One region of the Exiguobacterium sp. s166 genome, then DNA from elsewhere that is predicted to be linked to it. Evidence: riboswitches for the same ligand, from Rfam matches in the RefSeq annotation. Region 1 holds a riboswitch; the other holds the start of a gene.

Region 1 (6,150 bases):
GGAGTTCGCATCAATCTCCCCTTCCGCCAGGGCGAGGTTCGGCTGGACGTAGTCGGAGAACTTGACGAGTTCAATCGTGATGCCCTCTTTCTTCGCTTTTTTCGCGACGTATTCCCAGACTTGTGTATCAGAACCGCTGACTCCGAGCTTGACCGTCTTTTGATCTTCTTCTCCGGAAGCGGCACATCCCGCAAACAATACCGTCGTTAATGCTGCACCAATCGCTAAACCTTTTTTCATCTTTCATCTCTCCCTTTTTTCTCTATTTGTAGTTGTTTAGTGTCTCCGAATTTTTCGTGCTAACAGATTGCCTGTCGTCTGTAACCCTTGAACCAAGATGACGAGAATTCCGACCGTGATGATCATGACCGTCGTATCAAACCGTTGGTAACCGTACGTGATTGCCAAGTCACCAAGTCCCCCGCCACCGATTGCCCCGGCCATTGCTGATGCGCCGATCAAACCAATCGTCGCAATCGTCAGGTTCAGAACAAGCGAGCTGAGCGCTTCCGGCAACAGAAAACGGAAAATCGTCTGCAACGGTGTCGCCCCCATCGCTTCCGCTGCCTCAAGGACACCGGTATCGACTTCAAGCAACGAACTTTCGATCAGGCGGGCAATGTACGGTGCCGCGTAAAAGACGAGCGGAACGATTGCCGCCTGTGTTCCGATTGACGATCCGACAATCAAACGGGTCAGCGGAATGATTGCCACGAGCAGAATGATGAACGGAACGGACCGGAAGATATTGACGATGCCGCTTAGGACATTGAAGAACGGAATTTGTTCGAGCAACGCTCCTTTGCGTGTCACGACAAGCAGAATCCCGAGCGGTAAACCAATCAATGTCGAAAAGAGTAATGACAGTCCAACCATCGTCAACGTCTGCAGAAAAGCGGTCCAGATGTCCGTGTAATTAACTAGCATCTGCGAGCACCTCCTCGACGACGACATCCGATTGATCGATGTAATGCAGTGCCCGTTTGATTTCCGCCGCATCACCGATCAGTTCAACAAGCAGACTGCCAAACGGAATGTTTTGCAGTTCCGTAATGCTGCCGTGCAGGATGTTGAGATCGACATCAAACCGTTTCGCGACTTGCGATAAAAGCGGTTGTCCGGTCCCTGCCCCGAGGAAGTTGATTTTGTAGATATGGTGCCCGGTATCCCGTTGATCGATGACTTTTTGAACCGACGCCGGAATCTCATCCTGCATGACGGAACGGACGAAGTTTTTTGCCGTCGCCGTTTGCGGATTCGAGAAGACGTCGAACACGGTACCCGATTCAATCAGCTTGCCGGCTTCGATGACGGCGACCCGGTCACAAATCTCACGGATGACACCCATCTCATGGGTAATCAGTAAGATCGTGATGCCGTATTCCTGATTGATTTGTTTCAGCAGGCGTAATATGTGTTGTGTCGTCTGCGGATCAAGCGCCGAGGTCGCTTCGTCACACAACAGGACGGACGGCTGGGTGGCAAGTGCCCGGGCAATCCCGACCCGTTGTTTCTGTCCGCCCGATAACTGGTCCGGATAATGATCGGCCTTATCCGCCAAGTCGACGAAATCCAGCAGTTCATTGACCCGCCGATGGACCTCGTCTTTTTTGACGCCCTTTAAGACAAGGGTTTTTGCGACGTTCGCAAAAACCGTATTCGAATCCAGCAGATTGAAGTGCTGAAAAATCATCCCGATGTGTTGTTTGGCTTCCCGTAACTGTTTCGCCGAGAGCGTCGTCAAATCTTGGCCATCGACCGTCACACTGCCCGATGTCGGCCGTTCAAGCAGGTTGACGCATCGTAATAAGGAACTTTTTCCGGCTCCACTGAAACCGATGACACCGAAGATTTCTCCCTTTCGGATTTCGAGATCGACCCCGTTCAGCGCAGCAATCGATTGTTCCTTTGTTTCATAGATTTTTTTTACATTTTTGAATGTAATCACCACTTGTTCCCCCTTTAAAATACAAAAAAGGTCTCTTCTTAAGAAACAAGAAGAGACCTGGATCCGCACAATGGCAGAATCCACTCGACTCATCTCTCAGACAATTGTCTGATGGAATTGGCACAGTGCTCATAATGAGTCTGTTGCCGAGGTTTCGTAGGGCCAGTCCCTCCACCTCTCTGGATAAGTGTTGCGGTATGAAATTCGTATGTGTGTTGTTGCCGGTTGAACTTATGTCGTAAAACTAATTTTTACACTACAGAAAGATCTTTTAAAGGTCAACCATATTTTCAAAAATAAACCATATGACCCATATCGATTTTTGTCCCGGGACAAACCGGATCGTTGTCTGAATTTTGACGCCTGTTCAAGAGAGTTTGACAATTCATTTCCGCCAATGCTATCATCTTCTCAATGATTAATCCGACAATTCCTATACGATATATCAAGAGTGGACGAGAGACCTGGCTCTAGGACTCCACGGCAACCTGCTGTTATGCAAGGTGCTCCGACCAGCAAAGCGGTTGCTTTGGATGATACACACGAGAAACTCGTTTGCGTCCAAAGCCAAACGGGTTTTTATTTTTGAAATGGAGGACGAGATGATGAGTATGGTTTATCCTGTTATACCGGGTGCGGAAGCCTTTTCCTTAGGACGCGGATCCGTCGGCATTTTGCTCTGTCATGGTTTTAACGCAACGCCGCAAAGCGTTCGGGCTGTAGGAGAACAGTTCGCAGAACAAGGTTTCTCCGTCTATGCCCCTCGCCTGCACGGTCACGGGACCGATGTCCGGGAATTCGAAGCGACGACGGCAGATGACTGGAAACAGAGCTTGCGTGACGGCTTCGAACAGTTAGCCGGACGGTGCGAATCGATCTTCATCGTCGGACAATCGATGGGGGCGACACTTGCCCTGTCACTTGCCGCTGAAGGTCTCCCGATTGCAGGAATCATCACGATAAATGCCGCCTTGTCCGTCCCTGCTTACGAAGCCTTATCCTTCACCGATTGTCCGGTCTATCTGCCGGAAAGCACCCCTGATATCAAGCAGACCGCTTTTGAAATCATCTATGATCTTGTCCCCGCAGTTTGTGCTTCGGAACTGTTACGACTCATTGATGACACGCGACTACACTTAGCGACGATTCAAATTCCGACACTTATTTTATATTCTGCTGAGGATCACGTCGTCCCGCCGGCCTGTTCCGATTATTTGTACCGGACGATTGGGGCAACAGATAAACGCAGTTATTGTCTGCTCGACTCGTACCATGTCGCGACGCTTGACCATGATCAAAAGACGATTGTCCGTGAGACCTTACAATTCATCGAACAGTTCAGCCGGTTGACACGAACCGGTTGATAAAAAAAAGCGAACGATTCCCGGCCGTGAGGCCAAAGAATCGTTCGCTTTTTCAAATCGTCTATTCTCAATTTTGCTGTTGTTTTTTCCATTCCTGTAACGGTTGCGGTTTGCCCGGAACTTGATGACAATGACGGCAACGCGGTTCATAGGATTCAGACGCCCCGACGAGAATGATTGGATCATTGTAGTTTGCCGGCTTCCCGTCAATCAATCGTTGTGTCCGTGACGCCGGATCTCCGCATGACAGACAAATCGCCTGTAATTTCGTCACGAATTCCGCACGTGCCAGTAATTCAGGCATCTTGCCGAATGGCTCGGCCCGAAAATCCTGATCGAGTCCCGCACAAATAACGCGTTTGCCATCTTGAGCCAGTGCTTCGATGACTGCGACAATCTCATCGTCAAAAAATTGAACTTCGTCAATCGCGACGATTTGCGTCTCTTCCGCCACTGCTGCATAGACATCACGGCTCGTCGCCATCGGAATCGCAATGACCGAGTTGCCGATATGCGACACGACATGCTCTTCATGATACCGGTCATCGATTGCCGGCTTGAACACTTGAACCGGTAACTTTCCATACTGTGCCCGTCTGACACGACGGATCAGTTCTTCTGACTTGCCGGAAAACATACTTCCGCAAATCACTTCAATCCAACCATATTGATTGATCACATGCATCATCGTAAACACCGTCCTCTAAATTAGTCACTTTAACGAGTATAGCCCGAATCTAAATTGAGAAAAAGGATTGACTTCTAAAAATCAAAAACCCTTGCCAAATTCGCCACTTTCTTCATCTTCTCATTTCAACTGGTATGTATTTCCTGTACACTGAAAGAGAAGTTTCTTTGAAGGAAGGTGACTCCGATTCATCACATATTACATGAAGTCCTCCATCAATATGGAGCGTTCGGACTCGCAATTCTTCTGGCCGGTGGAATCGTCGGTCTTCCGGTTCCAGACGAGACGTTACTCGTCATGTCAGGATTCTGGATGCATCATGGTGATTTGCCGCTCGTCGGGACAATTCTTGCTGCCTATGCCGGCAGTTGTATCGGAATGACAATCAGCTATGTGCTCGGTCTGAAACTTGGAATGCCGTTGCTCCATCGAATGGCTCCGAAGTTACGTATTTCTGAAAAACATATTTTCAAAGCAGAAGCCGGATTTTTACGTTACGGAAAAACGGTTTTAATCATCGGTTATTACATACCCGGTCTCCGGCAACTGTCCGCTTTTTTTGCCGGCGTCTCGAAAATGCCGTTCCGGATCTTCGTTACTTATGCCTATACCGGTGCTTTAATTTGGATCAGTGTCTTTTTAGGAGCAGGTTATTTCCTAGGTCGTCATTTTTCCTTCAGTCTTTTACTCGAACATTTTGCGAACAATCCGGATACACTTCCGTATCTGATTGGTGCTGCCGGTGGAATCGGTCTATCCTTCGTTTTAAAAACGTATCTGGCGTACCGTGCCAAGTTCTGTCTATACAAAAACAGCCTGCTCCAGTAATGGAGACAGGCTGTTTTTTAATACTGAAGTCGCAATTACTTGCGGCCGTATTTTTTGTTGAAGCGATCGACACGACCGTCTGCAGCGTTGAACTTTTGACGACCAGTGTAGAATGGGTGCGAGTCCGAAGACACATCCACACGGATGAGTGGGTACTCGTTTCCATCTTCCCAAGTGATTGTCTCGTTCGAAGAACGTGTAGAACCAGTCAAGAATTTGTACTCAGTAGTTGAGTCCATAAATACAACTTTGTTGTAGTTTGGGTGAATTCCTTGTTTCATGGTTGTTTTCTCTCCTTCCGCCCTGGTTCATTTGCTGAGCCAGAGTAAGTTACCTTCCTATACTAAACGATTTTTTCATGTCCCGCAATACCTATTTTCAAGTCGTTGTGTCGGTTTTCGTCACACGTGGTTTAACAGGTGCGCGCCGTACGGGTTTCTTCTTTTCTTTCTCCAGTTCGACAAAAAATTCTTCGTTATTTTTCGTGTCCCGAATCTTGCGTAAGAAGCTGTCGACGAACTCATTGGACTCGTTCATCGTCCGGCGGATCGTCCACAAGGCATCGAGCTGATCTTGCGGTAACAGCAACTCTTCTTTCCGTGTTCCGGATTTCCGGATATCGATGGCCGGGAAGATCCGGCGCTCGGATAATTTTCGGTCCAGATGCAGTTCCATATTGCCGGTTCCTTTAAACTCTTCATAGATGACATCATCCATCCGTGAACCGGTTTCGACGAGTGCCGTCGCAAGAATCGTCAGACTGCCACCGTGTTCGATATTCCGGGCGGCACCGAAAAAGCGTTTCGGTTTGTGGAAGGCTGCCGGGTCAATCCCTCCGGACAATGTCCGACCGCTTTGCGGAACAGTTAAGTTATAAGCCCGCGTCAACCGTGTAATCGAGTCCATTAAAATAACGACATCTTTTTTATGTTCGACGAGACGCATCGCCCGCTCAAGGACAAGTTCCGAAATCCGGACGTGGTTGTCCGGTGTTTCGTCAAACGTTGAACTGACGACATCCGCTCCGGGGACAGAACGTTCGATGTCCGTCACTTCTTCCGGCCGTTCGTCAATCAACAGAATAATCAATTCAACATCCGGATGATTCACCTGGATCGAATTGGCGATTTCTTTTAATAGAGAAGTCTTACCTGCTTTTGGCGGCGCGACAATCAAACCGCGTTGGCCAAATCCAACCGGGGCAATCATATCCATCACCCGGACCGACAAATGACGCGGTTCTGTCTCAAGACGCATCAGACGATCTGGATAGATCGGTGTCAATGCCGGGAAGAACAGACGATTGCGCGCCGTATCCGGTG
Region 2 (6,150 bases), on a different contig from region 1:
TTTGATTTCTAAGTTGACGCCTTTCAAGATTTCTTTGCCGTCGATTGCAACGTGTAAATCTTCAATCTTTAAGTGTGAAGCCTTCATGTAGAATCCCTCCATCTATTCATTTCGTGCCTGACGATTCAGTTCACGAGAGTTACTAATTTAGTATCATTCTAATCTTAATGAATCATACCACATTATTCAAGCGTCATCGCTCATGGTTTTTTCTCAAAACAAGCGTCTTTACTGAGAATGACTTTAAAGTGAGACGACTTCCTTCTCTTCTTCTTGTTTCGACTGACGGTGAACCCGCTGTGACAGTAAGAGCAGTGGGATACCGAGCAATGTCAAGAGGGCTAGGACACCAAAAATCGGCAGTGGTCGATTTACACCAAAATAAAGTAACAATTGACCGCCGACGACCGGTCCGACTGATTGACCGATTGACGTCAAGCCCATCGCCCCGAAATAACTACCCCGTAATTCCGGCTTCGCAAAGCTGTCGGTCAAGATATCCGTCATCGTGAACATCATCACTTCCCCGCATGTGAAGATGAACATCGCGCCGATCATCAGCCAGACCGTACCGGCTGTTCCCATAACGAATAAACCGACGGCGACGGTCGCAATGCCGACCGTGATCGATACGAGCGGCGACGTCTTGACACCGAACTTCATGATCGGGTACTGGACGACGAGTACCGTGATCGCGTTAATCGTAATCAACAAGGCAAACAAACTCGTCCCGCCCGACAATAGCGTCGTCGTCGTTAAAAACTGCGGCAATGTTGAGTTGAACTGACTGTATCCGAAGACTCCGAAGATGATCCCGGCGAGCGCGAACGTAAAGGCGACGTCGGTCTTCAGCAGACGGACCGTTGCCCCGAACGACACCTTTTTCCCGCCGTGACTTTCCGTGATTGGATGCCGCTTAAACAGGATGAAGATGGCGACGCCGTAGCCGAAGTAAACGAACGCCGTAATATAGAAGGTAATCGACGTATTGCCCGCACTGAGCAACAAGGCAATCCCCGGTCCAATCGCCGCTGCGATATTGATGCACGTATAACGGATATTAAAGACGAACAACCGGTTCTCTTCCTCCGTCGTATCACTGATCAACGCCCGGGCCGACGGTTCGAAGACGGACCGGAACACTCCGTTCAGAGCACTTAAGACGAAAAACGCCCCAAACGTCTCGACTTGTGCCAGTCCGATAAAGACGAGCACGAAACCAAACGTTCCGCTGAGCATCATCGTCCGCCGGCCATAGCGGTCGGATAATGTCCCGCCGACGAAACTCATGACGAGACTGGCGATGGCCGAAATACTGAGAATCCAACCGACGTCGACCGGGCTGAACTTCAGGACGACCGATAAGTAAATCGCAAAAAACGGCATCGTGATGAAAGTCCCGAGCCGGGCAAAAAATGTCCCGAGCAAAACCCCGACCGTCAATGGATGAAGCTGTTTCAAACGTTGCATGGAAATCCCCCTTTCGCACAAAAAAACAATGCATCCTTCCATTATATAGGAAGAATGCATTGAATGAAGCAACTTATTTACTGACCGGAACGACGGCCCCTTTGTATTCTTTCGTAATCCAATCTTGGTTCTTTTTCTCGTGGAGAATATCGAGTAATGTCGTGACACGTTTGTCTTTTTCATCGCCGTCACGTGTGACGATGATGTTGACGTACGGTGAAGACTCGTCTTCAAGTGCAATCGTATCTTTCAACGGGTTTAAGCCGTTATCGATCGCATAGTTCGTGTTGATCAAGACAGCATCGCCTTCGTTGTTTTTGTAGGCTTGCGGTAAGAGTGATGCTTCGATGTTTGTTTTGAACTTGATGTTTTTCGGATTTTCTGCGATGTCGTTGAGCTGGGCATCGGTTGTTTTACCGTCTTTTAGTTTGATCAGTCCTTCGTTTTGAAGGAACGTCAAGACACGTCCTCGTTCTGCGACGTTTGAGCTCGTCAAGATTGTTGCGCCTTTTGGCAATTCATCCAACGACTTGTATTTTTTAGAATAAACGCCGAGTGGTTCAACGTGAACACCGCCGGCACTTGCAAATTTGTAGTCTTTGTTTTCTTTTTCCTGTTGCTCAAGGTACGGCACGTGTTGGAAATAGTTCGCATCGATTTCTTTTTCAGCCAATGCTTTGTTCGGAAGAACATAATCCTGGAACTTCTTGATTTCGAGTTTATAGCCTTTTGCTTCGTATTCTTTTTGAACGTGCTCGAGAATTTCAGCGTGGGGAACGTTTGACGCCCCGATGACGAGTGTTTTTGAGTCACCGCTGCCTGACGAAGAAGATTCTTCTCCGCATGCCGCTAGGCTGATTGCTAAGACCGATACGGCTGCTGTGCCGACGAATTTTTTCCAAAGTTTCATGAATGATTCCTCCCAAGTTAAATAAAATAGGTCTTACCGTTTATCGATGGCTTTGACGAGCAGGTCACCAATAATTTGAATGATGAAGACGATGACGAGAATCAACAACGTCGCGATGACGGTGATGTTATTTTGTGAGCGCTGGAATCCTTCAATGAAGGCCATATCGCCCAGTCCACCACCACCGGCTAACCCGGCCATTGCCGTGTAACCGACGAGTGCGACGAGTGTGACGGTGATCCCGGATACGATTGCCGGAAGAGCTTCCGGAATCAAGACTTTATAGATGATTTGGAACTTCGTTGCACCCATCGATTCAGCTGCTTCAATGACACCCTTATCGACTTCACGAAGAGCCAGTTCGACCATTCGGCCGTAAAACGGTGCTGCACCTAGAATTAACGCAGGTAGCGCAGCCGTTGGTCCTAAGAATGATCCGACGATGATTTTCGTAATCGGAATCAACAGGATCAATAGGATAATAAACGGGATCGACCGGAAGATATTGACTAAAAAGCTGAGCACGGAATACAGTGCCCGGTTCTTAAACAACAGATCTTCGTTTGTCGCATATAACAACAGACCGATCGCCAGTCCGAGGACGAACGTCGCGAGTCCTGCAACAGCCGTCATATAGACGGTACTGCGGGTTGCTTCCCAAACCATATCCCAATCCACATCTGTAAAAAATGTACTCATCGGTGATCCACCTCCACTTCAACGTCACTCGCTTGAAGTTTGGCGATGACCGCTTGTGCTTCCTGTTCCGACCCGAGCAGCTGAATGAACAGCGTTCCGAGTGCCCCGTCCTGCGTCTGTCCGACGTTTCCGCCGATGATATTGAATAATAAGTTCGAGTCTTTCATGACTTCGGCCAGGATCGGACTTTCCGCCGTCGAACCGACGAACGTCAGCTGGACGATTTTTCCGGTCGGGTAGCGTTCGCGTAATTTCGCAAACGTCAATTCGTTTTCAGATGGTGACGTCAACTGTTTGACGAACTCTTTTGTCATCGCCTGTTTCGGGTGACGAAACACTTCTGCGACCGGTCCCTGTTCGACGATTTTCCCGGCTTCCATGACGGCAACCCGGTGACAGATTTTCTGAATGACGTGCATCTCATGTGTAATCAAAACGATTGTCAATTTTAATTTTTTGTTGATGTCGACAAGCAACTCGAGGATCGAGTCCGTCGTTTTCGGATCCAGCGCACTGGTCGCTTCGTCACAGAGTAAGACATCTGGGTTGGATGCCAGTGCCCGGGCAATCCCGACCCGTTGTTTTTGTCCACCTGACAGTTGCGACGGGTAAGCACCTTCGCGTCCGTCGAGTCCGACGAGTTGAATCAGTTCAGCAACTCGTTCTTTGCGACGGGCTTTCGGATAACCGCCGAGTTCGAGCGGGAACATGATGTTTTCTTCAACGGTCCGTGACCACAGCAGATTAAAGTGCTGGAATACCATTGAGACGTTTTTGCGGACGCCGCGTAATTCTTTCGGTTTGAGCGTCGTCATTTCGACACCGTCGATTTGAATCGATCCGCTCGTCGGTGCTTCGAGCATGTTCAGCAATCGGATCAAGGTTGATTTCCCTGCTCCCGAATAACCGATTATTCCAAAAATTTCACCGCGCTCGATTGATAAGTCGACATTGACGACGGCTTCAACCGATCCGCGCTTCGAACGATAAATCTTTCCTACATCCTGTAAGCGAATCAATACGGTCCCTCCTAAATATAAAAAAAGTGCGCACGTTTTAGAGCAAACGCGCGCACTTTTTCAGTACACAAAACCATTTGCTCTCATCTTGCAGACATTCGTCTGCTGGAATTAGCACCACTTCGGAATAAATTCCGCGGTTGCCGGGTTTCATCGGGCCAGTCCCTCCACCACTCTCGATAAGAGTTATCGGTATTTAGTTATTTTTAATATAATCTGAATATTAGCAGGGCTTATTTTGCTTGTCAAACAGTTTTTTCTGAAACCGGCTGAAGCAGGCTGAAAGCACGTGCTAAATCTTCTTTCAAGTCTTCTGCATCCTCAAGCCCAACCGAAATCCGGACAAGACCATCCGTGATGCCGAGCTCAGCACGACGTTCTGCCGGAATCGAGGCATGTGTCATGCGTGCCGGAACAGAAATCAAGCTTTCAACAGCTCCAAGACTCTCAGCCAACGTGAAGAAATGTGTCGCTTCGACGAGTTTCTCCGCATTTTCTGCTGAACCGACATCAAAGCTGATCATGCCGCCAAAACCAGTCGCCTGTTTCTGTTGTGTCGCATGTCCCGGATGTGTTGGAAGTCCCGGATAAAAGATGTTCGAGACGACGTCTTGTTCCTGTAAGAACTGAACGAGATCATGTGATGTTTCTTCGATTGCATCCATCCGGATACCAAGCGTCCGTAATCCACGGACGAGCAGGAAGCTGTCCTGCGGTCCAAGAATACCGCCGGTCGAGTTTTGGATGAAGTGAAGATCTTCTCCGAGCTCGTCGCTGTTGACGACGACGAGTCCTGCGACGACGTCCGAGTGACCGCCGATGTATTTTGTCGCGCTGTGCAGAACGATATCTGCACCGAGTGCGAGTGGTTGTTGCAAGTATGGTGTCGCGAATGTGTTATCGACGACGAGTTTCAGGTTATTGCGCTTCGCGATTTCAGCGACAGCCGCGATATCCGTGACTTTCAATAACGGGTTCGTTGGTGTTTCGACGTACAGCATCTTCGTGTTGTCTTGAACCGCAGCTTCCGTTGCGGCAAGATCCGTCGTATCGACGAATGTCACTTGGATGTTGAATTTCGGTAAGACACGTTGCATCAGACGGAATGTACCACCGTAGACGTCATCTGTCATGACGATATGGTCTCCTGACTCAAGCAGATTGAAAACAGCATGAATCGCAGCCATTCCTGATCCGAAGGCAAAACCACGTGCGCCGCCCTCAAGGTCCGCGATCAATCGTTCGATGCTTGTCCGTGTCGGGTTGGCTGTCCGCGAGTATTCGTAGCCTTCTTTTAATTGACCGATTTTCTCTTGTTTGTACGTACTCGTTTGATAAATCGGAGGTGTAACGGCACCAGTTGCTCGATCGACGCCTGTTCCTCCATGAATCAATGCTGTCTTTTTACGCATGTGTCTCGTCCACCTTTTCAAAGATTTGTTGGCTTAAATACCGCTCGGCACTGTCGGCGAAGACGGTGACGATGGTACTGCCGGGAAAACGATGTGCCAGATCAAGTGCTGCTACGAGTGCTGCACCGGCTGAACTGCCGACGAGCAATCCTTCACGAGCCGCCAATTCATGGACTTTCGTGAAGGCATCATGATCTGAAATCGTATGAATTTCATCTACTAAGTCACGCGAGACGAGGCTTGGCCATTTGGCCGTTCCGATACCTTCCGTCTTATGCGGTCCGGCTGGTCCCCCGTTGAGGACCGAGCCTTCCGGTTCGACGATTGCACCTTTCGTCCCGAGACGTTCTTTTAAATAGGCCGCTGTTCCGGCAAACGTTCCGCCTGACCCGCATCCGGCAACGAACCAATCAATCTGATCCAGTTCCGCCATCAGCTCAGGGCCAAGTGTCCGCTGATACGTGACCGGATTTTCTTCGTTTTCGAATTGAAGCGGAACATAACTGTTCGGAATCGTTTGTCCGAGTTCTTTGGCTTTATCGATCGCGCCCTGCATATCGAGCTCAGTCGGTGTGTTGACGACAGTCGCGCCGAGTGCCCGCATCAACGTCTGTTTCTCCTGGCTGAACTTTTCCGGAAC

Evidence for each region. Region 1 has a riboswitch for S-adenosylmethionine ahead of KNP93_RS14240 (methionine ABC transporter ATP-binding protein). Riboswitches for the same ligand answer to the same signal wherever they lie in the genome.
Region 2: another riboswitch for S-adenosylmethionine. It lies ahead of KNP93_RS02950 (methionine ABC transporter ATP-binding protein); the one in region 1 lies ahead of KNP93_RS14240 (methionine ABC transporter ATP-binding protein).

The regions. Positions count from the first base shown of each region.
Region 1 covers NZ_JACSMU010000008.1:66,013-72,162, reverse strand. The annotation lists gene KNP93_RS14250 (MetQ/NlpA family ABC transporter substrate-binding protein) at 1-240, opposite strand, end outside; gene KNP93_RS14245 (methionine ABC transporter permease) at 277-927, opposite strand; gene KNP93_RS14240 (methionine ABC transporter ATP-binding protein) at 917-1,948, opposite strand; SAM riboswitch class I at 2,035-2,138, opposite strand; SAM riboswitch class I at 2,388-2,491, shown strand; gene KNP93_RS14235 (alpha/beta hydrolase) at 2,554-3,312, shown strand; gene KNP93_RS14230 (thymidine kinase) at 3,380-4,000, opposite strand; gene KNP93_RS14225 (DedA family protein) at 4,178-4,828, shown strand; gene KNP93_RS14220 (type B 50S ribosomal protein L31) at 4,864-5,109, opposite strand; gene rho (transcription termination factor Rho) at 5,207-6,150, opposite strand, start outside.
Region 2 covers NZ_JACSMU010000001.1:585,749-591,898, forward strand. The annotation lists gene sufC (Fe-S cluster assembly ATPase SufC) at 1-87, opposite strand, end outside; gene KNP93_RS02935 (MDR family MFS transporter) at 244-1,470, opposite strand; gene KNP93_RS02940 (MetQ/NlpA family ABC transporter substrate-binding protein) at 1,544-2,380, opposite strand; gene KNP93_RS02945 (methionine ABC transporter permease) at 2,414-3,079, opposite strand; gene KNP93_RS02950 (methionine ABC transporter ATP-binding protein) at 3,076-4,098, opposite strand; SAM riboswitch class I at 4,179-4,284, opposite strand; gene KNP93_RS02955 (bifunctional cystathionine gamma-lyase/homocysteine desulfhydrase) at 4,344-5,510, opposite strand; gene KNP93_RS02960 (PLP-dependent cysteine synthase family protein) at 5,503-6,150, opposite strand, start outside.